3 regions of the Rhodopseudomonas parapalustris genome follow, and region 3 is predicted to be linked to each of the others. Evidence: predicted binding sites of a transcription regulator. Region 3 holds the regulator's gene; each other region holds the start of a gene.

Region 1 (4,655 bases), on a different contig from region 3:
TGGAGATCGGCTGGGCGCTCGGCCTGAAATACACCGAAGGCTTCACCCGCTTGGTGCCGACGGCCCTGACCGTGTCGGCGATGGTCGCCAGCGTCGCCCTGCTCGGGCTCGCCCTGAAGACACTGCCGATCGGCACCGCCTATGCGGTGTGGAGCGGCATCGGCGCGGTCGGCACCGCGGCGCTCGGCATCGCGCTGTTCGGCGATCCGGCCACAGTCGGCCGCCTCGCCTGCATCGGCCTGATCGTCGCCGGCATCGTCGGGCTGAAGCTGGTGGGCTGACAGCGGGCCGGCCCGTCAGAACGTCGGCAGCAGCTTGGTTCCCCAATACGCCAGGGCGGCGACGATCGCCGAGGCCGGGATCGTGATCACCCAGGCGTAGACGATCGAACTCGCCACGTTCCAGCGCACCGCCGACATCCGCCGCGCCGCACCGACGCCGACGATGGCGCCGGTGATGGTGTGGGTGGTCGACACCGGCACGCCGAGGAAGGTCGCCATGAACAGCGTGGCTGCGCCGCCGGTTTCGGCGCAGAAGCCCTGCATCGGCGTCAGCTTGGTGATGCGCAGCCCCATGGTGCGGACGATCCGCCAGCCGCCCATCAGCGTGCCGAGCGCCATCGCCGCCTGGCACGACAGCACCACCCAGAACGGTACCGAGAACTCGCCGCCGAGATAGCCCTGCGAGTAGAGCAGCACCGCGATGATGCCCATGGTCTTCTGGGCGTCATTGCCGCCGTGGCCGAGCGAATACAGCGAGGCGGAGGCGAACTGCAGGATGCGGAAGGCGCGATCGACCGCGAACGGTGTCGACCGCACCGACGCCCACGACACGATCGCGACCAGCACCAGCGCCAACAAGAAGCCGACCAGCGGCGACAGCACGATCGCCAGCAGCGCCTTGGTCAGGCCGCTCCACACCGCGGCCGACAGCCCGGCCTTGGCAAGGCCGGCGCCGAGCAGGCCGCCGATCAGCGCATGCGACGAACTCGACGGGATGCCGAGCCCCCAGGTCACCAGGTTCCAGACGATCGCGCCGGTCAGCGCCGCGAAGATCACAGCGGCGTCGATCACGTCGGGTTCGATGATGCCGGTGCCGATGGTGTTGGCGACGTGCAGGCCGAACACCATGAAGGCGATGAAATTGAACGAGGCCGCCCACAGCACCGCATATTGCGGTCGCAGCACCCGGGTCGAGACGATGGTGGCGATCGAATTGGCGGCGTCGTGCAGGCCGTTCAGAAAATCGAACAGCAGTGCGACGGCGATCAACCCGACCAGGATGGGCAGCCCGAGCGAAGCGTCCACGGCCGGCCCCTGCCCTAGACCTGCTCGATGACGATGGAATTGATCTCGTTGGCGACGTCGTCGAACCGGTCGGCGACCTTTTCGAGATGGTCGTAGATCTCGGCGCCGACGATGTAATCCATGGTGTTGGCGTGACGGTGCTTGAGGAACAGTTCCTTCAGCCCGATGTCGTGCAGATCGTCGACCCGGCCTTCCAGCTTGGTGATCTCCTCGGTCATCGCCGTCAGCATCTGCAGGTTCGGACCGATCGATTGCATCAGCGGCACGGCCCGCCCGACCAGATTGGCGCTTTCGACCAGCAGCGCCCCGATCTCGCGCATCGGCGGCTCGAATTCCCGAACCTCGAACAGGATCACCGCCTTGGCGGTCTGCTGCATCTGGTCGATGGCATCGTCCATCGAGGTGATCAAGTTCTTGATGTCGACCCGGTCGAACGGGGTGATGAAGGTGCGGCGCACCGCGGTCAGCACCTCGCGGGTGACGTTATCGGCCTCGGATTCGAAATGGCTGACGCGCTGGCAGTGCACCAGAGTTTCGTCACCGCCGCGCAGCATGTCCTGCAGCGCCTGGGCGCCCTGCACGACGGTATGAGTGTGCTGGGCGAACAGGTCGAAGAACCTCTCTTCCTTGGGCAGAAAGGCTCGAAAGTATCGTAGCATCGGGAGCTATCCGGTTGACGTGACGCGGGTTCGAAGGATCGGCCTCCGACGCCGGGGGCGCCCGGCCGCGTCACACCGGCGTCATAAAACACTTCGGAGGCGGTCAGGCAACCGTGGATTCCGGATCGCGCGGGACGGCTCCGCGCCGCGCTCGTCGGAGCCGGCTTTAGCCAGCCGCAGCGCGTCGATCGCACCGCTGGTCCGTCCACAGAATTGATGGCGCAACGGTTTGGAGAGCCGGCTTGCCGTCGTCATCTCCCTCGCCCGCTCGCGAATCACTTGAAGCGCTTGAAGTGAAATCGAACGCCGCACCCACGATTCCGAGTGGTAATCGAGGACGGGATGAGCACGGCCGAAGCCGCTGCGCCGACAAATTAATGAGGACGGAACGAGCCCCCTCGCCGCTCCACCAACTCAGCAAGTTTCCAATCGATCACCAACACTTAGCAGCGACTGTTCAGACAAAATCCGAACCGGTTGAATTGGCCCGCGAAGCGCAACTCGTATTGAATTTGTTTACGCTCTGTTAGACTCGGCCGACTTGTCACTTCAAACCGCGGCGCATGTCACCGCAGAACTGGGCGGCCATGATTCAACGCGTCCTTGGCATCATCGCTGGCGTCGATCGCAAGACCCTGCAAAGCTGTCCGGCGTCGGACAAATTGTGGGCCACGCATCTGGGCGCATCGCTCTGTCTGTCGTTCGTCGTGGTGCTCGGCGTGTCGTTTCACGCCACCGGCTATATGATCGACAACATCTGGACCCGGCTGCTGGTGTCCACGGTGATTGCGCTGACGGTGCTGATGTTCGACCGCGCGCTGTGCCAGTCGGACTGGTTCTATCAAGGCACGCTGTGGAACACCTCGCCGATCGTGTCGAGGGCCGAGGCCAAGCAGACCGCGTGGCGCTTCGTCCGCGTCGGCATCCGTCTGGCGCTGTCGTTCGGACTCGCCTGGGTGATCGCGATGTTCCTGGAACTGGCGATCTTCTCCTCGACCATCAACGAAAAGATCGAGGCCGACCGGGTCGCCGCCAATCAACCGATCTACGACAAGATCGCCACCTTCGAGGCCGGTCTGAACGCGGAGGCCCGGCGCCGGCAGGCCGATATCGAGCAGCTCGAAGCGCTCCATCGCGCTGCGCTCACCGAGCAGCCCAAGCCTGAACCGACCACCCAGACTCGCACCGAAGATATCGAGCAGCAGATCAGGTCGGTGACCGAGCGCGAGGCCCGGATCCGCGCCGACATCGCCGAGATCGACAGAACGATCCAACGCTACACAGCCGACATGAACGCCGAGGAATTCGGGCTGAAGGCCGCACCGAACAATTCCGGCCGTCCGGGCGCCGGTCCGCGCTACGAATTCGCCAAGAAACAGCGGCAGGCATTTCAGGCCCAGCGCGTCGAGCGCGAGGCCGAAATCGCGCAACTGCACGCCCGCCGCGACGACCTGCGTGCGGTCCAGGCCAAGGTCACCGCCGACGCGCTCGCCGGGCGCGAGCAGGAACGCGCGGCGATCAAGGCCCGCGCCGATGCTCTGCAACAGCGGATCGACGCCGCGCGGGCCGACCTGAAGCAGTTCGAAGTCGACAAGACCGCGAGCGTTGCCGACTTCCGCAAGAAGGTGATGTCGGACTCCTACTTCCAGGAAAAGAAAGACAAATTCGATCCGCTCACACGCATCGCCGCCTATCAGGAATTGAAGAACGACCCGCGTGACGGCGCCACCATGACGCTGTTCTCGTGGATGACGCGATGCTTCATCATCTTCCTGGAGATCGTCCCGGTGGTTGCGAAAATCTTCTTCTCACCGCCTAGCGTCTACGCCGCCAAGATCCAGGCGCAGGTCGAGCGCGCCCGGCAGCGGATCGAGAACAACGAAGACCTCGAAGACGAGAAGCAGGCCCCCGCCCCCGCGCCTGCAATGGCCGCCATCACACTCCCCACCATGGCGCTCGATCCGGTGACTGTCGCACAGCCTCGAACGGATGTGCCGAAGCCACAACCGGCCGTACCAGAGCCGGTGCGTGCCGCAGAGCCACGAACCGAACCGCGCCGCGACGACGATGCTCCGGCCGCATCGCGCGACTATGGGCCTCGTCACGACGAAGCCGAGATCGACCAGATGCGGCGCCGGGACGATCGCCACGCCAGCGACTGGCGCCGCTACGCCGCGCAGGACGATGGTCGCTATGATGACGATTTCGGCCATCGCGACTATGAGCGCCGCGACGTCGCCCGACGCCCCGACTACGAGCGCTACGACGACCGGCCGCGGCGCACCGCCGCCCGGCGAGCTCCGCCGCAGTTCGTCGCCCGCGATTACGCCGTCCGAGACTATGGTGGCCGCGACTATGGCGGCCACGACTTCGGCGAGCCCGAATTCGAATCCAGCGAGATCGATGTCCGCAATCTGATCATGCCGCGGCGCGGTACTGCGCGGCGCGAGGCGTTGATCGCCGAGCGGGCGATGGAGCAACGGGCGTCGCGCATCGAGCCCGCTCCGCAACGCAGCCTGCGCTGGCCGGACGGCATTCCGGTCGATGACCACAACACCCGCGAATTGGTTCGGCAGGTGCTGGCCGACGCGGGCTCTGCCGTTCGCACCGAGCCGGCTCGGAGCGAGGCTGTTCGCAGCGAACCTGTCAGCGCCGAGCCGATCCGAAGCGAGCCCGCGCCTATCGAAGT
Region 2 (4,655 bases), on a different contig from region 3:
TCCTGCGCCGGCGCCTTGACGTCCTCGCCGAGTTCTTGCGCGCGCAGCGCACGATCGACCAGGGCCATCGACATCGCCTTGCGCTCGCTCTGGCCGAACGCGAGGCCGTAGCCGCGGGTGAAACGCGGCGCCTCGGTTGCCGAGCCTTTGAACTGATTGACCATCTGGCACTCGGTCAGCGCCACGCTGCCGAGCGGCACCGCGAAGCCGGCGTCTTCGGCCTCGAAGAACACCTCGACTTCGCCGAACCGGATCTCGCCGGCGAACGGATGATTGCGGCCGTAGCCGCGCTGGGTCGAGTAGCCGAGCGCCAGCAGAAAGCCCTCGTCGGCGCGGGCGAGATTCTGCAGCCGCAGGTCGCGATCGGCCGGAAAATTCAGCGGCTCGCGGGTGAGGTCGCCCACGGCTGCGTCGTCCGCGGCAATCGGCGACTCTTCGATCAGGCCGTCCTGGCGCAGGATATCGGTGACGCGCGGTGTCGGGGCGTCGCTCGCCTCGGCCATCTCCGGCTCGGCCGGATCGCCGCCGCTTGCGAGCTGCGGGTCGAGCAGCCGGTGGGTGTAGTCGAAGGTCGGGCCGAGGATCTGGCCGCCGGGAATATCCTTGAAGGTCGAGGAGATCCGCCGCCGCACCGCCATCGCGCCGGTGTCGACCGGCTCCGACGCGCCGAACCGCGGCAGCGTGGCGCGAAATGCCCGCACCAGGAAGATCGCTTCGATCAGGTCGCCGCGCGCCTGCTTGATCGCCAGTGCCGCGAGGTCGCGGTCGTACAGCGAGCCCTCGCTCATCACCCGGTCGACGCCGAGCGCAAGCTGCTCGGAAATCTGGTCGAGCGTCAGCTCCGGCACGTCGCGGTTGCCGCGGCGGGCATCGGCGAGCAGCCGGTGGGCATTGTCGATGGCGCGTTCGCCGCCTTTGACTGCGACATACATCGGTCAGCTCCCTTGGCTGAGGCGCGTGGTGCGCGGGATCGCCACCACCTGATCGCCGCTCACCAGCACCACGTCGAGGCCGCGCGGAAACAGTGCCGCGTTGATGCCGAGGCGATCGAACAAATCGGCTGGCGACAGCGTCGCCTGCAGCAGCGTTTCACCGTCGATGCCGGGGCCGCGCAGCCGGAAGCTGGCGCCGGCGCCGAGGGTAGGCACCTGAATGATCAGCGTTGTCGAACGGTCCGGATATTCGGCGCTGCCGAGTGCGAAGCGGTCGATCGGCGGCAAGGCGTTGCCGTCACCGATCAGCGCGAACGCCGCGGTAGAAGGATCGTCGGTCAGCGGCGCACCGGTGTGAAACTTCAGCCATTGCGCGACTGTGCCGTCCGCCGCAATAGCGTCGTCGAGCCAGATCGGAGTGTCGTGGTCGAACAGGGTCAGCGCCAGCGCGGCGCTGGCGTGCATCAGCGGCGCCGGTGTGCCGGCCTCGACGCTGATGCGTTGGATGCGGCCGGGCCGCGCCATCGCTTCCATCACGGCGCGGAAGGTCGATTGCGCCCCCAGTACCTTGTCGGCAAAGCCGGCGGCGAGTTCGGTGGTGGTCATGGTCAGCCCTCGCCTCGCACCAGCGTGTAGAAATCGACCTTGGTGGCAGCCGTCTGGGCGGCCTTTTCTGCGCGTGCGGCTTCGACTTCGGTGCGCAGCGGCGCGATCACCTCGGCCTCGACGGTGGCCGCATAGTCTGCCGATTGCAGCAGCGCGTCGCACAGCGCGATCAGCCGGGCCTTAGTGCGATCGCGGCCCAGCGTGTAGCCGTACCCGACCTCTCCGCTGGCGAGCCGAACCGCAGCGCGCGACACCGTCGCCTCGCCGACATTGAAGGCGGAGCCATCGCCGCCGATCCGGCCGCGCAGCATCACCAGTCCCTGTTCCGGCTCGCGCAGCAGCGTGAATGCCGGCGGCGCCAGCGCGTCGAGGTGCGCGCCGATCGCGGCGGTCTCGGATGCGGCCAGCACCGCCATCGCGGCGCGCCGGCGCGCGATTGCGGTTTGTTCGGGGAGGTTTGTGGTTTCGGCGTGCATCGCCATTGCCCAGTTCAAGTTGTATATGTTAATAGACAACTTGATAGAGGCACAATATGAAAACTCGATGACGTCGAATTCCGTGGCCATGATCACGAAAGCGTTCCTGTCATGAGTGCCGAGGCTTTATCCTCAGGCTTAGCGCTCTGGCGTCGGGTCGCCGACGGCATCGAGCTGGCGATCGCCGACGGCCGCTATCTGCCCGGCGGCAAGCTGCCGGGCGAGACCGAGATTGCCGAGAACTACGGGGTCAACCGTCATACTGTGCGCCGCGCGCTGGCGGCGCTGGCCGAGCGCGGCTTGGTCCGCGCCGAGCGCGGCAGCGGCACTTTCGTGCGCAGTCAGCGCATTGCCTATCCGTTGCGCACGCGGACGCGATTTTCCGAGATCATCAACGCGGGGGGGCGCGAACCGCGCGGGCAGCTGATTGCCGCGGAGCGTGAGGCGGCGACTGGCGCGCTGGCCGGCCAACTCGATCTCGATATCGGCGCGCCCCTCTTCCGCATCGAGGCGCTGCGATCGGCGGACGGCGTGCCGATCAGCCGCGGCACGACCTGGCTGTCGGCGGTGCGATTTCCCGATGCGCCCAAGGTGTTCGCGGCGAAACGCTCGATGACCAAGGTGCTGGCGCATTATGGCGTCAGTGACTATCGCCGGCTGTCGACCCGGATCACCGCCTCGATGGTGGATGCGTCCGATGCTGCGCGGCTCGATCTGCCCGCCGGGCGCCCGGTGTTGGTGGTAGAGAGCATCGACGTCGCCGCCGACGGCACCCCGCTGCTCACCACCCGTGCACGCTTTGCGGCAGAGCGGGTCGAGTTCGTGATCGAGCCGGATTAGCGTGCGCCCTGCGCTCACGTCATCGCCCGCTTGCGCGGAGGATGACGGTTGAGAGCGCGATGACCGCTGCGCCTTAAGCGACCGCCTTCCGCCCGATGATCGCGAAGCGCAGCTTGCTGGAGATCCAGTCGATCGACGCGACGGTGATCAGGATCATCAGGATCAGAAACGACACTTTCTGCCATTCCAGCACCCGGATCTGCTCAGTGAGCTGCAGGCCGATGCCGCCGGCACCGACGATACCGATGATGGTCGCCGAGCGGGTGTTGGATTCGAAGAAGTACAGCACCTGGCTCGCCAGGATCGGCACCACCTGCGGCAGCAGGCCGAACCTCACGCTGTGGACGTGCGAGCCGCCGGTGGCCTTGACGCCTTCGATCGGCTTGTTGTCGGCGGCCTCGAAGGCTTCGGAGAACAGCTTGCCGAAATTGCCGAAGTCCGAGCACATCACCGCGAGTATCCCGGCGAATGGTCCGAGCCCGACGACGCCGACCCAGATCAGCGCCCAGATCAGCGTATCGACGCCGCGCACCATGTCGAGCAGCCGCCGGGTCAGCAGTTGCAGCGGGCGGATCCGCAGCACGTTGCGGGCCGCCAGGAACGACACCGGGAATGCCAGCAGCGCGCCGCCGAGCGTGCCGAGAAACGCGATCGCCAGCGTTTCGCCCATCGCGTGCAGATAGACCTGCGCGAGCTGCCACGAGCCCGGATCTGGCGGCAGCATCAGGCCGACAAATTCGATCAATCGGCTGACGCCGCTGAGCAGCCGGTCGAACGGGATATCGAGCCGGATCAGGCCGAACACGAACAGCGCCGCCGCCAGCGTCAGGCCGCCGATCAGCTTGCCGCGCCTGATCCAATTGGGCCGGAACTGCTCGGGGAAGCGCGCGACGATACCGGCCTCGTCGCCGAAGCTCAGGGTGCGGCGGGGCACGCTCATCGTTGCTCCTGACCGATCAGGCGTCGACGCACGCCTTCGGTGAAATAGTCGATCAGCATCACGGTGACGATGATCAGCAGCAGGATCGCGCTGACGTCGGTGTAGTAGAACTTGCGCACCGCCTCGATCAGATCCTGGCCGATGCCGCCAGCGCCGACGAAACCCATCACGGCCGCGCCGCGGACGTTGATCTCGAACCGCAGCAGCGCGTAGCTGACGAAATTCGACAGCACCTGCGGCACCACCGCGAACCGCACCTTCTCCAGCCAGTCGCCGCCGGCCGACACCACGCCTTCCAGCGGCTTGTCGTCGATGTTCTCGACCACCTCGGCGAACAGCTTGCCGAGCGCGCCCGCGGTGTGGATCGTGATCGCCAGCACGCCCGGTAGCGGGCCGAGCCCGAACGCCAGCACGAACACCAGCGCGAACACGATGTCCGGAACGGTGCGGCAGAACTCCAGGAAGCGGCGGGTGATGAACACGATCGCACGCGAGCGCACCAGATTGGCCGAGGCCAGAAAGCACAGCGCGAAGCCGGCCAGCGCGCCGAGCAGCGTGCCCACATAGGCGATCAGGATGGTGTCGAGCAGCAGGCCGGTCCAGCGCTTGATGCCCCAGAACCATTCGTTCAGGTCGGTCCACAGCGTCGCCAAGGCGAGCTTCGGCGCGATCGAGATGAAGTAGGACGGGAATCGCCAGAAATTCTCGGCCAGCTTGACCAGATCGACTTCGCCCATCCAGGCCGCCGCGGCGATCGCGGCGATCAGGATCGCACCGCCGAGCGCCAGTCGCCGCCGCTTCTCGGCCACCGCCGCATCGTAATGATCGGCGAGCGCACGAAGCTGGGGTTCGGGAAGTTCG
Region 3 (4,655 bases):
CGAGACCGCGCCGCTGCTGTTCACCGCGCTCAGCAACCAGTTCTTCAGCTTGGATCTGACCAAGACGATGGCCAACCTGCCGGTTACCATCAACAACTTCGTCCAGAGCCCCTACGCTTACTGGAAGCAGCTCGCCTGGACCGGCGCGCTGCTGATCACCCTCACCGTGCTTGCCCTGAACATTGGCGCGCGCATCATCGGCGCCGAGAGGACCACGAAATGACCGAGATCTCGATCGCCACCAGCGTTCCGTCCGCGATGCCGCTGATCGGCGCCCAGCCGGACGGCCCGGCCAAGGTGACCGTGCGTGACCTCAATTTCTACTACGGCCAGAACCACGCGCTGAAGCACATCAATCTCGCGCTCGCCGCCAACCGGGTCACCGCTTTCATCGGCCCCTCGGGCTGCGGCAAGTCGACTCTGCTGCGCATCTTCAACCGGATGTACGACCTGTATCCGGGACAGCGCGCCGAGGGGCAGGTGCTGCTCGACACCACCAACATTCTCGACCCCAAGCTCGACCTCAACCTGCTCCGCGCCCGGGTCGGCATGGTGTTCCAGAAGCCGACGCCGTTCCCGATGACGATCTACGAGAACATCGCGTTCGGCGTCCGCCTGTACGAGAAGATCTCCAAATCGGAAATGGACGGGCGGGTCGAAAAGGCGCTGCGCGGCGCCGCGCTGTGGAACGAGGTCAAGGACAAGCTCAACGCCTCCGGTCTCAGCCTGTCCGGCGGTCAGCAGCAGCGGCTGTGTATCGCGCGTACCATCGCGGTGCGGCCGGAAGTGATCCTGTTCGACGAGCCGTGCTCGGCGCTCGATCCGATCTCCACCGCCAAGATCGAAGAGCTGATCGACGAGCTGAAGGAGCAGTACACCATCGCGATCGTCACCCACAACATGCAGCAGGCGGCGCGCGTGTCTGAATCGACCGCCTTCATGTATCTGGGCGAGCTGATCGAGTTCGGCCCGACCAACAAGATCTTCACCTCGCCGAGCGATCGGCGCACCCAGGACTACATCACCGGCCGGTTCGGCTGACGCCGCGGGCGAGGAGCACGGATATGGGATTCGAACACACCACCAAGGCGTTCGACGGCGATCTGCAGGAACTCACCCGGCAGGTCGCGGAGATGGGCGGCCTGGCCGAGCGCCAGATCGTCGACTCCGTCGACGCGCTGATCCGGCGCGATGTCGCGCTGGCCTCGCGCGTGGTCGCGGCCGATGCCGAGATTGATCAGATGCAGCGCAATATCGAAGAGCGCGCGGTGCTCACCATCGCCCGACGTCAGCCGATGGCGGTCGACCTGCGCGACATCGTCGGCGCGATGCGGGTCGCCACCGATCTGGAGCGGATCGGCGATCTGTCGAAGAACATCGCCAAGCGTGTCAACGCGATCGACAGCGACTTCCATCCGCTGAAGCTGATCCGCGGCCTCGAGCACATGACCGATCTGGTGCAGTCGCAGGTCAAGGCGGTGCTGGATGCCTACACGGCGCACGACTTGCCGGCCGCGATGGTGGTGTGGAACGGCGACGAGGAAGTCGACGCGATCTGCACGTCGCTGTTCCGGGAACTGCTCACCTACATGATGGAAGACCCGCGGAACATCTCGTTCTGCATCCACCTGATGTTCTGCGCCAAGAACATCGAGCGGATCGGAGATCATGCGACCAACATCGCCGAGACGGTGTTCTACATGATCGAGGGTCAGCAGATCATGGACAAGCGTCCGAAGGGCGATATGACCACCTTCGCGAACGCGACCCCCGGTAACTGACGCAGATCTGGCCGCCGGCCCGCCGGGCCGGCCGCCAGGGGCGTATCGAGACGACACTGAGACGAGGACGACGATGGCTGCGCGCATTCTGGTAGTCGAAGACGAGGAAGCGCTGACGACGCTGCTGCGATACAATCTGGAATCTGAAGGTTACGAGGTCGAAACGGTGGCGCGCGGTGACGACGCCGACACCCGGATGAAGGAACGGATTCCCGACCTGGTAGTCCTGGACTGGATGCTGCCGGGCCTGTCCGGCATCGAACTGTGCCGCCGGCTGCGGGCACGGCCGGAAACCAAGCAACTGCCGATCATCATGCTGACGGCGCGTGGCGAGGAGAGTGAGCGGGTCCGCGGTCTCGCGACCGGCGCCGACGATTACATCGTCAAGCCGTTCTCGGTGCCGGAACTGCTGGCACGGGTGAAGGGCCTGCTGCGCCGCGCAGCGCCCGAGCGGCTTGCTACCGTGCTGGCTTACGGCGACCTCGAACTCGACCGCGACAAGCGTCGGGTGGCGCGTTCAGGCCGGCCGATAGATCTCGGCCCGACCGAATATCGCCTGCTCGAGTTCTTCTTGGAGCATCCGGGCCGGGTGTTCAGCCGCGAGCAGCTGCTCGACGGCGTCTGGGGCCGTGACATCTACATCGACGAGCGCACGGTCGACGTCCACATCGGGCGCCTGCGCAAGCTGCTCAATATCGGCCGCGAGCAGGATCCGATCCGCACCGTCCGCGGCGCCGGCTACGCTCTCGACGACCGCTTCGCCAAGGTGGAAGGCAGCCCATCGTAGTTGTTAGCAGGTTTGCGATGTTGGTGGGCCAAGCGAAGCGTGCCCACCAAAAGGCTCTTTTCAAATCACGATGACCGCGAGCGTGATGTTGTAATCCGTGGGCACGGCGCGACTTTGCCGACCCTACCGCTTTTGCAATCGTTCGGCCGCGGCCTTAGCCCAACATAGCAGCGTCATCCTCCGCGCAAGCGGAGGATTCAGGATTACAGTAAGTGGGCGGGAAGTAACGGACGCTCTGGCATACTGGGCCGCCCGCTTTTGCGGGCGATGACAGTTTGGCAGGGCCGCGCAGCCCTGCGCTGCGCGAGCGCGGTTTGCCGCGGCCTTGGGCTGGCGGCGTCAGTCTAGCGGGTGGTCTTCGGCGCAGCGCGGCGGCGGTCGCCGACCGGCTGATAGGCGATGCGCGAGTGATGCGCGCAGTACGGCAGGCCCGGCAGAGACTTGCCGCCGCAGAAGAAGAATTCCGGGCTCGACGGATCGCCGACCGGCCAGTGGCAGGTGGCTTCGTTGAGTTCGAGCAGCGACAGCCGCTGGTTCATCGGCACCACGTTGTCGAACGTGACCGGATCCGGCTCCGCTTCGACTTCGAAGGCGTGTGCCAAGGCGGTGTTGCCACGGGCCACCGGACGGTTCACCCTCATCATCTGCTGCACCGGACGCGCCTTGCGCGGCCGCGGAGCTGCCGAGGTCGGGCTCTTGGCCCGGCCCGACAGGCCGAGGCGGTGGACCTTGCCGATCACGGCGTTGCGGGTGACGTTACCCAGCTCAGCGGCAATTTGACTCGCCGACAGCCCGCCCTCCCACAATTTCTTCAACTGCTCGACGCGCTCGTCGGTCCAGGTCAATGCCGTCATAGTTCTATCCCTTCCTGCCGCGGGCGCCGAAGGGCGGCGCGGAACCGCGGCTGTGAGGTCGTCAAAATCTCTGCTGTCAGAATCCCTTAGCGCTCGCCGGACGACCCTTGCCGCCCCGGCGTTACGCCTCATCCGAGAACTCGAAATGGATTACAAACCGCGCACGAGATGTCGTACCCGACAGGCAAAAGGCTACAATATGCCGTGACTCGGGCGCAAGAGTCCGACCCGGTGCGTCCACACCTTCTCCTGTGAGTGAGTCCGCGAAGCCACAACAAACTGCAGAAGTAGTGCTTTTCTGGCAGCACTTCGTCGAAGCTCCGTGTTGACAGTGAGTTCGACGCTTCTAAAATAATGCCACGTGCCGCCTGGAAAGGCGGCACGTTTCGTTTCCGGGGTACGTTGTCCCTGACTGCGTTCGTGTCATGCGCGTGACGCGTCCGGCCGGCGGCCCGCTTTTTTCCGATCGGATCGGCTATGTCTCAGAGCGTTGCAACGTCCCATCTCCTCCCGGTTTTCGCCAGAGCGGATGTCGCGTTCGAGCGCGGCGAGGGCGTATGGCTGCACGGGACCGACGGTGAGCGCTATCTGGATTTCACCAGTGGCGTCGCCGTCAACGCGCTCGGCCATTGCCATCCGCATCTGGTCGAAGCCTTGCAGCAGCAGGCGACCAAACTGTGGCACGTCTCCAACCTGTTCAAGAGCCCTGAGGGCGAACGGCTGGCGGAGCGGCTGTGCGAGCAGAGCTTCGCCGACATGGTGTTCTTCTGCAATTCGGGCGCCGAAGCGGTCGAGTGCGCGTTGAAGATGGCGCGGCACTATCACTTCTCGAAGGGCGCGCCCGAGCGCACCCGGGTGATTACTTTCGAAGGCGCGTTCCACGGCCGCACGCTCGGCACGCTCGCCGCCACCGGCTCGGCAAAGTACCTGGAAGGCTACGGCAAGCCGCTCGAAGGTTTCGACCAGCTTCCGCTCGGCGACATCGACGCGGTGAAGGCGGCGATCGGTCCGGAGACCGCGGCGATCCTGATCGAGCCGCTGCAGGGCGAGGGCGGCGTGCGTTCGCCTGAGCTGGCGTTCTTCCGGGCCTTGCGCGAGCTGTGCGACGCGCACGGCCTGCTGCTGGTTTTCGACGAAGTGCAGACCGGCATGGGCCGCACCGGCGAGCTGTTCGCCTATAAGCGGCTCGGCGTCGCGCCTGACATCATGGCGCTGGCCAAGGCACTCGGCGGC

The links. The regulator PhoB, encoded in region 3, activates phosphate uptake and scavenging genes when phosphate is short. The targets are predictions, from matches to a motif close to TGTCATNNANCTGTCAT.
Region 1: M9H71_RS11830 (DUF47 domain-containing protein) is a predicted target of PhoB. The motif match lies at 2,035-2,051, and genes of this name have one in related genera.
Region 2: phnF (phosphonate metabolism transcriptional regulator PhnF) is a predicted target of PhoB. The motif match lies at 2,071-2,087, and genes of this name have one in related genera.

What each region holds. Positions count from the first base shown of each region.
Region 1 is NZ_JAMKBZ010000011.1:43,554-48,208, reverse strand. Features, by position in the region: gene sugE (quaternary ammonium compound efflux SMR transporter SugE) at 1-281, shown strand, start outside; gene M9H71_RS11835 (inorganic phosphate transporter) at 297-1,307, opposite strand; gene M9H71_RS11830 (DUF47 domain-containing protein) at 1,322-1,966, opposite strand; gene M9H71_RS11825 (DUF4407 domain-containing protein) at 2,554-4,655, shown strand, end outside.
Region 2 is NZ_JAMKBZ010000002.1:212,363-217,017, forward strand. Features, by position in the region: gene M9H71_RS03070 (carbon-phosphorus lyase complex subunit PhnI) at 1-932, opposite strand, end outside; gene phnH (phosphonate C-P lyase system protein PhnH) at 936-1,538, opposite strand; gene phnG (phosphonate C-P lyase system protein PhnG) at 1,541-2,014, opposite strand; gene phnF (phosphonate metabolism transcriptional regulator PhnF) at 2,126-2,854, shown strand; gene phnE (phosphonate ABC transporter, permease protein PhnE) at 2,928-3,794, opposite strand; gene phnE (phosphonate ABC transporter, permease protein PhnE) at 3,791-4,655, opposite strand, start outside.
Region 3 is NZ_JAMKBZ010000010.1:132,245-136,899, forward strand. Features, by position in the region: gene pstA (phosphate ABC transporter permease PstA) at 1-223, shown strand, start outside; gene pstB (phosphate ABC transporter ATP-binding protein PstB) at 220-1,041, shown strand; gene phoU (phosphate signaling complex protein PhoU) at 1,065-1,781, shown strand; gene phoB (phosphate regulon transcriptional regulator PhoB) at 1,855-2,568, shown strand; gene M9H71_RS11490 (GcrA family cell cycle regulator) at 2,913-3,422, opposite strand; gene M9H71_RS11495 (acetylornithine transaminase) at 3,900-4,655, shown strand, end outside.